Regions from separate parts of the Streptosporangium sp. NPDC049046 genome, predicted to be linked through region 1. Evidence: riboswitches for the same ligand, from Rfam matches in the RefSeq annotation. Region 1 holds a riboswitch; each other region holds the start of a gene.
What was found. A riboswitch is a leader RNA that binds a small molecule or an ion and turns the genes downstream of it on or off. The one in region 1 is predicted to bind S-adenosylmethionine.
Positions count from the first base shown of each region.

Region 1 (4,313 bases):
ACGGCGGACGGGTGGTGGCGGAGGGCACCGCCGACGAGCTCAAGGCGAGGGTCGCCGCCTGGCGGCTGAACCTCGTACTGGCCGACGCCGGCTCGTTCGCCGAGGTGACGCGCCTGCTCGGTGCGCGTGCCGTGCACGCCGATCCCGCCAGGCTCACCGTCGAGGCGGCCACCGACGGGAGCGCCGCGCAGATCCGCGCCCTGCTGGACGAGGTGGATCCCGGGCGTTCCGCGGTCGAGAGGTTCACCGTGCGAGGCGCCACGCTCGACGACGCGTTCCTCGCCCTGACGGACAACCTGACGGACAATCCGACGGACAAGGAGCGGGCCGGTGTCTGACCTCACGGTGATGGACGTCTCGACAAGCGAGGAGCGGCGAGTGTCCGGTCCCGTGGTCGAGTGCGGGGGGCGGGCCGGTGTCTGAGCTCGTCGCCTGGCCGGTCATGACCGACCGCGCCGTCCGCCTGTCGCTGCGCAACCTCGACGCGCTGATCACCTCGTTCCTGTTGCCCGTCATGATCATGCTGATGTTCGTCTACCTGTTCGGCGGCGCGATCCAGACCGGCACCGACTACGTCACCTACGCCGTCCCCGGCGTCCTCGTCATGTGCGCCTCCTACGGCGCCTCCCTGACCGCGGTCGCCGTCAGCCAGGACATGAGCCGGGGGATCGTCGACAGGTTCAGGTCGATGGACATCGGGGGGGCGGCGTTCCTGGGCGGGCACGTGGCCGCCAGCACCGTGCGCAACCTCACCTCGCTCGTCATCGTGTTCGTCGTCGCCTTCCTGCTCGGTTTCCGGGCGGACGCGGACCTGGCGGGCTGGGCCGCGGCGGCGGGCATCCTGGTGGTGTTCGTCCTGGCCGTCTCCGCGGTCTCCGCCGTGGTCGGCCTGCTGGCCAGGACGCCGGAGGCCGCGGGCGGCTTCACCTTCGCGGTGATGTTCCTGCCCTACCCGAGCAGCGCCTTCGTCCCGGTCCACACCATGCCCGCGTGGCTGCACGGGTTCGCGGAGAACCAGCCGGCCACGCCGATCATCGAGTCCGTGCGCGGCCTGCTGCTCGACACGCCCGTGGGGAGCGACCCGTGGAAGGCGCTGGCCTGGTGCGGCGGTTTCCTGCTGGTCTCGGCGCTGCTGTCCGGCAGGTTGTTCCGTAACCGCGCCTGAGGTGGCCGGAGGGGACGCGCTCAGCTGACCAGGGTGAGCCAGTGCGGCGCGTCCCCGAAGGGGGCGGTGCGGGTGGTGACCGCCTCCATCAGCCAGGCGGCCGAGGCGCGGGCGCTCTCGACCACGTCGGGCGGGTAGGCGTACCTGACCCGGTGCTCCTCGAACTCGTCCTCGTCGTCCAGGAAGACCCGGCTCCGGCGGCCCTTCAGCAGGTTCTCGCGGACCCTGATCACGTCGAGGTCGAGGTCGATCATGGTGACCTGGCCGTCGCTCCACCGCGGCACCGTGGAGATGTCGCAGTAGATCTCGTGCTTGTGCGGTGCCGTGTTGAACGCGGCCGTCCACCAGGCGTCGCGGGGGAAGAGCATCACGAACGGATGCGGCCAGGCGACCGCGGGGCCGTCGCCCTTGTGGCCGCTGGAGTTGGCCACGCAGCCCGTCCACACCCCGTGCTCGTCCTCGCCGAGCAGCAGGCCGCGGTGGTGCCAGTGCAGTGACCCGTCGTACTTGCGGTAGACCACGTTCACGCTCTCATAGGACATTCCCCGACATTAAGGCTTGACAGAGATCTATGTATTTCCTACCTTCTAAATAGGTTAAGAGTGTCAGTGCGAAGCCCCGGCTGGCTGACCGGCAACCCTCGCACCGCGGCGGGGTGCCCCCGGGGGAGACCAGGCGGCACGGTGGGCGTGCCGCAAGCGCGGACCCCCTCACCGGGGTCACCACGACATGTCCGGGAGCGCCAGATGCCGAAGAGCAGCACACTGAACCACGCGAGCCCCGTCGACCTCGACACCCACGGCCACTACCGGCCCGGTGGCAGGCCCGGCCTGCGCTACCCCTTCACCGGGCGGATCGGCACGACCGCCTTTCCCGCCGAGCCGGGGCGCTACCACCTCTACGTCGCGGCCGTCTGTCCGTACGCGCAGCGCGCCGCCATCGTGCGCTCCCTCAAGGGACTCCAGGACGTGGTCTCGCTCTCCTACGTCGACGACGAGCGCGACGGACGCGGGTGGGCCTTCCGTGAGCGGCGCGGGGCCGACCCGGTCAACGGCTTCACCACCCTGCGGCAGGCGTACGAGACGACCGAGCCCGGCTTCGACGGGCACGTCTCCGTACCGGTCCTGTGGGACAGGACGAGCGGCCGCATCGTCAGCAACAACTTCCCCGACATCACGATCGACCTCGCCACCCGGTTCGGCGGCGACCCAGAGGCCGACCTCTACCCCGAGGAGCTCAGGCCGGAGATCGACGAGCTCAACACGAGGATCTACGAGATCGTCAACACGGCGGCGGGCCGCGTGGCGTCGGCCGCCACCGAGACCGCGTACACCGAGGCGCGCGCAGAGGTGATCGCCTTCCTGGACGAGCTGGACGACCGGCTGACCGACCGCAGGTACCTGTTCGGCTCGGGGATAACCGAGGCGGACGTACGGCTCTGGCCGACCCTGCTCCGCTTCGACCTGAGCGACAACCCGGCGGCCAGGATCAGCGAGCGCCCGCTGACCGTCTTCACCAACCTGTGGGCCTACGCCAGGGACCTGTACGCCCACCCCGCCTTCCGCGAGAACACCGACTTCACCGTCATCTCCCCCTTCCGCGGCGAGACCGACCCCTGGCGTGTCCCGGTCGAGCCGCTGTACGCCGACTGGGACGAGCCGCACCGCAGAGCCGCCGTATGAGCGCCTCGATCGCCGTCGTCGGCGCGGGACCGACGGGCACCTGCCTGGTGGAGCGGATCTGCGCCAACGCCGCCGACCTGCTCGGCTGGCCGTCGCTGGACGTCCACGTGATCGACCCCCACCCGCCGGGCGGCGGGCGCGTCTGGCGGCGCGACCAGCCGGACCTGCTCTGGATGAACTCCACCGCGGCCGACGTGACGCTCTTCACCGACGAGTCGGTGCGGTGCGAGGGACCGATCCGCCCTGGTCCCACGCTGGCCGAATGGCTCGGCGGAGACCCCGGCAGGTTCGCCACCCGCCCCGCGCAGAGCGGCTACCTCTCCCACGTCTTCCGCCACACGGTGGCGACCGCGCCGCGCGGCGTCCGGGTGCACGTGCACGCCACCCGCGCCGTCGACCTCGCCGACGTCCCCGGCGGCCAGGCGGTGAAGCTGGAGAACGGCGGGACGATCGAGGTCGACGCGGTGATCCTCGCCCAGGGACACGGCGACGTGACCCCGACGAGCGAGGAGGGCACGCTGGCCCGCCTCGCCACACGTACGGGGCTGCGCTATCTACCCACCGGCTACGCGGCGGACCTCGACCTGGACGGCATCCCCGCGAGGGAGCCGGTGATCGTACGGGGGATGGGGCTCGCCTTCGTCGACCTGATGGTGCTGCTCACCTCGGGCCGGGGCGGCCGGTTCGTCCGCGAGTACGACGGGGAGCTCGTCTACCTGCCCAGCGGGCAGGAGCCTCTCCTGCACGTGGGTTCGCGGCGCGGGGTGCCGTACCACTCCAAGACCGGCTACTCCTTCAAGGGCGCCCGCCCGCCGGTGCCGCGCTTCCTCACCCGCGAGGCGCTGGGCGAGGGACCGTGGGACTTCCGCAGGGACGTGTGGCCCCTGGTCGCCAAGGAACTGGCCTTCGCGTACTACCACGAGCTCATCACCGCCCACCCCAAGCGCGTCAAGCTGGGCTGGGAGGAGTTCGAGGAGGGCTTCGCGGCCGAGGAGTGGCGCAGCCTCGGGATGCGAAAGCTGATCCGCCAGGCCGTGCCCCGGCACCCGGACCGGCTCGACTTCGACCGGCTCGACCGGCCGCTGGACGGCATCCGGTTCGGCGACCACGCGGGCCTGCAGAAGTGGATGCACGGCTATCTCGCCGTCGACCTGGAACGGCGCTCCGACCCCACGCACAGCGCCGACCACGCCATGATCCTCGGACTGCTCTCCGTCTACGGCGTCCTCGCCGAGCTGGGCATCTCCGACCCGTGGTTCGGCGGCTTCTTCAGCTACGTCGCGAGCGGCCCGCCGGGACCCCGGCTGGAGGAGATGCGCGCCCTCGCCAGGGCCGGAGTGGTCACCTTCCTCGGCGCGAACCTCAAGGTCGACCACCATGAAGGACGCTGGCGGGCACAGAGCCCCACCGTGCCCGGCGGCGTCGCGGCCACCACCCTCGTCGAGGCCCGGCTGCCCGCGCCCAGC
Region 1 is NZ_JBEZEZ010000008.1:9,877-14,189, reverse strand. Features, by position in the region: gene AB0B96_RS12950 (ATP-binding cassette domain-containing protein) at 1-338, shown strand, start outside; gene AB0B96_RS12945 (ABC transporter permease) at 416-1,165, shown strand; gene AB0B96_RS12940 (DUF402 domain-containing protein) at 1,186-1,707, opposite strand; SAM riboswitch class IV at 1,760-1,872, shown strand; gene AB0B96_RS12935 (glutathione S-transferase C-terminal domain-containing protein) at 1,912-2,847, shown strand; gene AB0B96_RS12930 (FAD/NAD(P)-binding protein) at 2,844-4,313, shown strand, end outside.

Region 2 (4,313 bases), on a different contig from region 1:
GCGCGCGGCTCCGGTCGCCTTGCCTGACCTAGAGTGGCGTTGCCCGCGTCACGTGATCAATTGGTGACATGTGGTGGTCTCCCCTCGTGCTTCACAGGCAAAGGTCGAGGAGAATCCACATGTCCCGCAGACACGCCCTCATCGCATCATGCGCCCTGACCGCCGTCACGCTCACCTTGGCCGCCGTGCCGGCCGGTGCCGAACGCCGGGTGGCGGACGCCCCGGTCGCTCACGCCGTCCCGTCCGCCGACGCGGCCGTGCCGGTCGCCTCGGCCACGCTGAAACCGCCGCCTGGCATGGTGAGGGCGCTCGCGCGCGACCTCCGCCTCACCCTCGCCGAGGCCAGTGAGCGCCTGGCGAACGAGGCACGCTTCGCCCCGATCGCGGAGCAGCTGGTCAGGAGGCTCGGTCCCCGTCTCGGCGGCGTCTGGCTCCGGGGAGCCACCGCGAACAATCTGGTGACGGCCACCACCAGTGCCACCGACATTCCCTCGATCCTCGCGGCGGGTTCCGAGGCCGAGGTCGTCTCCAGGCCGCTGGCGGAGCTCGCCGCGATCCAGACCAGGCTCGACGCCGCCAATACCTCGGCGCTCGTGTCGAGTACTCGCTTCATCGACGTGAAGAGGAACAAGGTGATCGTCCTCTCGCCGAAGCCCGACGCGGCCGAGAGCTTCGTCGAGAGCACCGACGTGGACAGGGACGCGGTGATCGTGCTGACCTCCAGCGAGACCCCCTTGCCCCTGTACGACCTGGTGGGCGGCAACGCCTACTACATCGGCACCTCGGAGCGCTGTTCGATCGGCTTCCCCGTGTTCAAGGGCACCCAGCCGGGCTTCGTGAGCGCGGGCCACTGCGGAAAGCCCGGCGACACCACCACCGGCTTCAACCGAGCCCCTCAAGGCGTCTTCCAGGGATCCACCTTCCCCGGCAACGACTACTCCTGGGTCGCGGTCAACGCCGACTGGACGCCCACCCCGGCGGTGGACAACGGCGAGGGCGGCACCGTACCCGTAGCCGGCGCCCGGGTCGCCATCGAGGGGGCCTCGGTCTGCCGGTCCGGCTCCACCACCGAGTGGCACTGCGGCCTCATCCAGCAGCGCGGCGCCAGTGTCACCTACCCTCAGGGCACCGTCTCGGGAGTGACCCGCACCAGTGTCTGCGCCGAACCCGGAGACTCCGGCGGCTCCTTCATCTCCGTCGACCAGGCCCAGGGCGTCACCTCCGGTGGCTCCGGCAACTGCGATGAAGGCGGCACCACCTACTTCCAGCCGATCGGCCCGATACTCAGCACCTACGGCCTGACCCTGAAGACCACCACCGGGGGCGGTTCGACGCCGCCGCCGGTCGCGGGAGGCTGCACCGGTTTCCCGAACATCTACACCGGTACCCTCGCCGACGGCGCGTCCGCCTACCAGCCGAAGGGGCGTTACTACAGGTCGACCGCGGGGGGCGTCCACGCCGGTTGCCTGGCCGGCGCCGACGGCGTCGATTTCGACCTGTATCTGCAGAAGTGGAACGGCAGAAGCTGGGCGGTCGTCGCCACCTCGGACGGTCCGGGGCCCGACGAGAGCATCTCCTACACCGGCACGCCCGGCTACTACCGCTACCGGGTGGTCTCCTCGTCCGGCGCCGGCGCGTACACCCTGAGGTTCAAGGTGCCGTGACCGCCCGCCGGACGCCGCTCGCGGGGCGCGTCCGGCGACGACCGGAAGGGGTGAGGCCCCCGCAGGGCGGACGATCACCGAGGATCGTCCGTCCGGCGGGGGCCTCACCTGTCCTTTCACCTGTTTTTCCAGCCACGCCGCCTGTCTCGGGGGCGGAGGAACGGATCCGGCTGTCCGCTGGATAACACGCCTTATCTCGCACAGTGAGACATGAAGTCAGGAGGGCGGCAGGGCGGGGTAGAGTGCTCAAGACCTGCGCGTCAGGTTTCCAACTGAATATCTGCTCATCCAGAGGGGTGGAGGGACCGGCCCTGCGAAGCCCCGGCAACCATCCCGGTTCACGACCCGTGATCTGAACGAGGTCGACCGGGACAGGTGCCAATTCCGGTCTGTGACCAGGGTGGTCCAGACGAAGATGAGGGAAAGGCCTCGCTTCATGGCGCTCGCAACCACTGAGAACACCACCTCCTCCGCTCGTGCCGACGGCGCGCGCGACCGGCGCTTCGGCCCCGCCGTGGCGCTGTCCTGCCGGGAGTGCGGTGCCCGCTACGACCTCGGCCCCAGCTTCGCGTGTACCGAGTGTTTCGGGCCCCTTGAGATCGCGTACGACTTCGGGCGGGTGACCCGGGAGCGGATCGCCGAGGGGCCGACCAACATCTGGCGCTACCGCTCGCTGCTGCCCGTCCCCGAGGACGTGGCCGCCAAGCCCAACATGGCACCCGGCTGGACCAAGCTCGTCAACGCCGGCAACCTCGCCCGCGAGCTGGGCATCCGCTCGCTGCACGTGAAGGACGACTCCGGCAACCCCACCCACTCCTTCAAGGACCGCGTGGTGGCCATCGCCGTCGAGGCGGCACGCAACTTCGGCTTCCACACCCTCTCCTGCTCCTCCACCGGCAACCTGGCCGGCGCCGTGACCGCCGCCGCCGCGCGGGCCGGGCTGGACGCCTGCGTGTTCATCCCCTCCGACCTGGAGCAGGCCAAGATCGTGATGGCCTCCGTGTACGGCGGCAGGCTCATCGGCATCGAGGGCACCTACGACGACGTGAACCGCTTCTGCTCCGAGCTCATCGGCGACGAGCTGGGCGACCAGTGGGGCTTCGTCAACGTCAACCTCCGCCCGTACTACGCGGAGGGTTCCAAGACGCTCGCCTACGAGATCGCCGAGCAGCTCGGCTGGCGCCTTCCCGACCAGATCGTCATTCCGGTCGCCTCCGGCTCGCAGCTCACGAAGATCGACAAGGGCTTCAAGGAGCTGATCGCGCTCGGCCTGGTCGAGGACAGGCCGTACAAGATCTTCGCCGCCCAGGCCGAGGGGTGCTCCCCGGTCTCCTCCGCCTACAAGGCGGGCCACGACGTGATCCGGCCGGTCAAGCCGGACACGATCGCCAAGTCGCTCGCGATCGGTAACCCGGCCGACGGACCGTACGTCCTGGACATCGCCCGCCGCACCGGCGGCGCGGTCGAGGACGTCACCGACGCCGAGATCGTCGACTCGATCCGGCTGCTGGCGAGGGCCGAGGGCATCTTCGCCGAGACGGCGGGAGGCGTCGTCGTCGGGGTGCTGCGCAAGCTGGTCGCCTCGGGCACGCTCGACCCCGACGCCGAGACCGTGGTCCTCAACACCGGCGACGGTCTCAAGACCCTGGACGCGGTGGCCGCGGAGGCGCGCCCGACCGCAGTGATTCGACCCTCTCTTGACGCATTCCGTGCGGCTATCGCCTAGAAATCGTGAAAGGTACTGAATTATGAGCGTTTCTGTGCGGATTCCGACGATTCTCCGGACTTACACCGATGGTGCCGCCGAGGTGAACGGAGAAGGCGAGACCCTGCGCGATGTTCTTCAGAAGCTCGACGCGGACTTCCCGGGGATCGGTGCCCGGATTCTCGATGAATCGGGAAAGATCCGACGTTTTGTCAATGTCTACGTGGGGGATGAGGACGTCCGTTTCGCCGACAACCTCGACACGGCGACGCCCTCCGGTGTTCAGATCTCCATCATCCCGGCGGTGGCCGGAGGCTGACTCCTCCGCCCTGACGCGGCCCTGACCGCCTCGCGTCGCACCGCGTCATCCCCAGGGGCACCCGCGAATCCACGGCACCCGCCCGGCTCCGGCCGGGCGGGTGCCGTGTTTTATGACAGAAGCTCATATTTGCCGCGTACACGAATAATGTAACCCCTGACTAACCAGCAGTGATGATGAAACTTTCTCCTCGTGATAAAAGCTCTCGTAAAGAGGTAGTTTGGTGCTTGACTCTGTTGCCCGACCGCTTCCCACAGGTATGGTCGGAACGATCGACGTGGCGAAGTCCGCCCCGGAGATTGGGGACTTCGCGAGAGGAATGGGCGTCGTCCTTTAAGACCAGTAAGAGGAGTCGCAAGTGGCGCAGGGCACCGTCAAATGGTTCAACGCGGACAAGGGCTACGGCTTCATCGCGGTAGACGGTGGTAAGGATGTGTTCGTCCATTACTCCGCGATCATGATGGATGGCTACCGCGCCCTGGAGCAGGGGCAGCGGGTCGAGTTCGAGATCACCCAGGGACAGAAGGGTCCCCAGGCGGAATCCGTCCGGGCGGTCTGACGCAGCCGTTTCATGAATTCGCAGGGAGGAATCGGCGGGTCCCGAGGTGTCGCGGTCCGCTGAACC
Region 2 is NZ_JBEZEZ010000033.1:63,413-67,725, reverse strand. Features, by position in the region: gene AB0B96_RS34095 (S1 family peptidase) at 120-1,664, shown strand; SAM riboswitch class I at 1,946-2,086, shown strand; gene thrC (threonine synthase) at 2,101-3,390, shown strand; gene AB0B96_RS34085 (MoaD/ThiS family protein) at 3,413-3,688, shown strand; gene AB0B96_RS34080 (cold-shock protein) at 4,047-4,247, shown strand.
Region 2: it holds a riboswitch for S-adenosylmethionine, as region 1 does, so the genes downstream of both, thrC (threonine synthase) here and AB0B96_RS12935 (glutathione S-transferase C-terminal domain-containing protein) in region 1, are expected to answer to the same signal.

Region 3 (4,313 bases), on a different contig from region 1:
CCTGGGCGACCCGGCCCGTCCACCCCGCGGGGATCTCCTCCTTGAGGCCGCCGACCCGGTTGAACATGTAGTGCATGCGCCCGCCGGAGATCTCCTCCATCACGGCCTGGAGGGTCTCGCGCTCCCGGAACGCGTAGAAGACCGGGGTGATCGCGCCGAGCTCCAGCGGGTAGGAGCCGAGGAACATCAGGTGGCTGAGCACCCGGTTGAGCTCGGCCATCAGCGTGCGCGTCCAGACCGCCCTCGCCGGCACCTCCATGCCGAGCATCCGCTCCACCGCGAGCACGACGCCCAGCTCGTTGGCGAACGCCGACAGCCAGTCGTGCCGGTTCGCCAGCACGATGATCTGCCGGTAGTCACGCACCTCGAAGAGCTTCTCGGCGCCCCGGTGCATGTAGCCCACGATCGGCTCGGCGGAGCTGATCCGCTCCCCGTCCAGCGTGAGCCGCAGCCGCAGCACACCGTGCGTGGACGGGTGCTGCGGCCCGATGTTGAGGACCATGTCCTCGGTCGCGAGGTCCTTGCCGTCCGCCCCCCGTACGGCCTCGGCTCCAGCCCCCATCCCCACGCTCAGCTCACGGCGCGCGCCTTCAGTCATAGGGCCATGCTGTCACGTCAGCCGCGCGAGGCAAGATCCCGCAGGGCGCCGATCAGTCGGTCGACGTGCTCGGAGGTGGTACCGATGCCGATGGAAGCGCGGACGGCGGAGGCGGTGACGTCGTCGCAGCCGCCGTCCTTGGCGCCCAGCAGGTGCCGTACGAAGGGGTGGGCGCAGAACTTGCCGTCGCGGACCCCGATGCCGTAGTCGCCGGACAGGGCCTCGGCGACCTCGCGGGCGGTGAAGCCGTCCACCACGAAGGAGACGATGCCGACGCGCGGGTGGTCCGGGCCCCACAGGGACAGCTCGTGGACGCCGGGGACAGCTGCGAGGCCCGCCCTCAGGCGCCGGAGGAGGTGCTCCTCCTCGCGGACCAGTGGGGTCCAGCCGGTGGCGGACAGCGCGTCGCAGGCCGCGGCGAGCGCGATGGCGCCCAGCACGTTCGGGGTTCCGGCCTCGTGCCGCGCCTCGGGGTCGTCGTGCCACTCGGTGTCGTCGTCGTTCACGGCCTTCACCGCCCCGCCGCCCCGCAGGTACGGCTCGGCGTCGGCGAGCCAGTCGGAACGGCCGATCAGCGCGCCCGTGCCGAACGGCGCGTAGAGCTTGTGGCCGGAGAAGACCACGTAGTCCAGGTCGAGGGCCGTCAGGTTGAGGCGGCGGTGCGGGACGAGCTGCGCGGCGTCGACGAGGACGCGGGCACCGTGGCGGTGGGCGATGTGGGCGAGCGCCGCGATCGGCCACAGCTCCCCGGTGACGTTGGAGGCGGCGGTCACGACGAGCAGCTTGGGGCCGTCGATCGAGGCGAGGGCGTCGTCGACGGCGCGGACGGCCTCGCCGGGGAAGGCGGGGGCCGCGAGCCGCACGACCCGCTCCCAGGGGAGCAGCGAGGCGTGGTGCTCGGTGTCGAAGACCACGGTGGTGGTGCCCTCGGGCAGGCTACGGGCCAGCAGGTTGGTCGCGTCCGTGGTGTTGCGGGTGAAGATCACCGAGTCGTCAGGGCGGGCGCCCACGAAGGCCCGCACCGTGTGCCTGGCCTGCTCGTAGCGGGCCGTGGTCAGCTGGGACGCGTACCCGGCGCCGCGGTGGACGCTGGAGTAGGCCGGGAGCGCGGCGGCGACGGCGGCGCTCACCGGCTCCAGACAGGGGGCGCTCGCGGCGTAGTCGAGGTTGGCGTAGCGGACGAGCCTGCCGCCCCTGACCGGGACCTCCAGGTCCGAGCCGAGCACGGCCGGGATCGGCCGGTCACCGGACGCGCGGGTCTCGGGGACGGCGGTGGTGGCCGGGGTGGCGGGGGTGCTGATCGTGAGGGTGGACACGCCATGGCTCCTTCGAGGTCATCGGACCCCAACCCATGGCATAGGTGCCTGGAGCCCGCGCTTGCCCGGCACACCTCGTGCCGGACCAGGTCCTCACCCGGGGCACCCCGCCGCGGACGCGAGGGTTGCCGGCCAGCGAGCCGGGGCTTGTCACTGGCACTCATGACCTACGGAGGCACTATAACCGACGTCCCGCGGTGGCCCGCAAGTCCGAAAGGTGATCGTCCCGGTATCCGGGGCAGGAGCGGGCGCCTGGGCGCGTCCGGCGAATTGACGGCGAGTTGTGATGAAAGGAAGGAACTCGGGGCCTTTCCCGGTCGTCCTGGAGTCAGCCGAAGAAGGTTCAGCCGGCTGGATGATCGCGCGTTCGAGCGTTGGCCGAAGAAATCGGCCGAAGAAGGAGAAGGCCATGGATTGGGTGACCAACCCCGAGATATGGATAGGTTTTTTCACCCTTGTCGCCCTGGAGATCGTCCTGGGGATCGACAACATCATCTTCATCTCGATCCTGGTGGGCAAGCTCCCGCCCGCGCAGCGTGACAGGGCACGCAAGATCGGTATTTCCGTCGCCCTGCTCAGCCGTCTGCTCCTGTTGTTCGCGCTGTCGTGGGTGGTGAGGCTCACGACGCCGATGTTCGAGGTCTTCGGGCAGGGGATATCGGGGCGCGACCTGATCCTGATACTCGGAGGCCTGTTCCTGCTGGGCAAGAGCGTCCACGAGATGCACAGCAGCCTGGAGGGGGACTCCCACCACTCCGAGGGCAAGGTGTCGGCGTCCTTCACCTCGGTGATCATCCAGATCATGATCCTCGACGTCGTCTTCTCGCTCGACTCGGTGATCACCGCGGTCGGCATGGTCGACGAGCTGGGCGTCATGATCGCGGCCGTCATCGTCTCGGTCATCGTGATGCTGATCGCCTCCGGGCCGATCAGCCGCTTCGTGGACCGGCACCCGAGCATCAAGATGCTCGCCCTGTCCTTCCTGGTGCTGATCGGCGTCGTGCTCATCGCCGAGGGGTTCGAGCAGCACATCCCCAAGGGCTACATCTACTTCGCGATGGCGTTCTCGCTGCTGGTGGAGCTGCTGAACATCCGGATGCGCGGCAAGGCGGGCAGGCGTAAGCCGGTCGAGCTGCGTTCTCGCTACGGTGCCGAGGACCAGTCGGGTCGTACGGACTCGGTGGACGGCACGGACCGGAAGGACCCGAAGGACTCGGTGGATCCTACGCATCGGGCCGGTTCGGAGGCGTCGGCGGCCGCGGTGCCTCAGGGGGTTCCGGCGAGCCGGACCGGTCCTGCGGGCGAAGTGGATGAATCACCCGAAAAGGGAAATTCGGACAAGCGGCCCGACTCCTGACCAGGATTACGATGTTTACGTGCGCTTTGATCCCTGGAATCCGGAATTCGTCGCCCACCCCTACGACGTCTACGACGAGCTGAGGCGGGAGCGGCCGGTCGGCTTCTTCGAGCCGACCGGCCAATGGCTGGTGGCGAGGCACGCCGACGTCAACGCGCTGCTGCGAGACCGCAGGCTCGGCCGGTCCTACCTGCACGTGGCCTCGCACCAGGAGCTCGGCAGGCCGGACGACCCCGAGTTCCAGGACCCGTTCTGGCGGGTGATCAGGGCAGGGATGCTCGACGTCGAGCCGCCGGTGCACACCAGGCTCCGGCGGCTGGTCTCGAAGGCGTTCACCCCCCGCATGGTCCAGGCCCTCCGCCCCAAGATCGCCCGCATGGCCGAGGAGCTCGTGGACGTCTTCGTCGAGCGCGGCGGAGGCGACCTGATCGCCGAGGTCGCCGAGCCGCTCCCGGTCACCGTGATCGCCGAGATGCTCGGCATCCCCGAGGCCGACCGGCACCTGCTGCGCCCCTGGTCGGCCGACATCTGCGGCATGTACGAGCTCCAGCCGTCGGTCGAGGCCCAGCACGCCGCCGTACGGGCGGCCGAGGAGTTCTCCGCCTATCTCGTCGAGCTGGCCCGCGCCCGCAGGGCCGACCCCGGTGACGACCTGATCAGCGCGCTCGCCCTGGTGGCCGACGAGGGCGACCGGCTCACCGAGGAGGAGCTGGTCGGCACCTGCGTGCTGCTGCTCAACGCCGGACACGAGGCCACCGTGAACGTCACCGGCAACGGCTGGTGGTCGCTCTTCCGCAACCAGGCGGAACTCGACCGGCTCCGCGCCGACCACACCCTGCTGCCCACGGCGATCGAGGAGCTGATGCGCTGGGACACCCCGCTGCAGATGTTCGAACGCTGGGTGCTCGAGGACGTCTCGGTGGGCGGGATCGACATCCCGCGCGGCTCCGAGGTGGCGCTGCTGTTCGGCTCGGCCAACCGCGATCCCGAGGTCTTCGCCGACCCCGCCCGCCTGGACGTGGGCCGGGCCGACAACCCGCAC
Region 3 is NZ_JBEZEZ010000007.1:142,375-146,687, reverse strand. Features, by position in the region: gene AB0B96_RS11980 (NADH-quinone oxidoreductase subunit D) at 1-598, opposite strand, end outside; gene AB0B96_RS11975 (aminotransferase class V-fold PLP-dependent enzyme) at 616-1,914, opposite strand; SAM riboswitch class IV at 1,967-2,082, opposite strand; gene AB0B96_RS11970 (TerC family protein) at 2,324-3,271, shown strand; gene AB0B96_RS11965 (cytochrome P450) at 3,291-4,313, shown strand, end outside.
Region 3: it holds a riboswitch for S-adenosylmethionine, as region 1 does, so the genes downstream of both, AB0B96_RS11975 (aminotransferase class V-fold PLP-dependent enzyme) here and AB0B96_RS12935 (glutathione S-transferase C-terminal domain-containing protein) in region 1, are expected to answer to the same signal.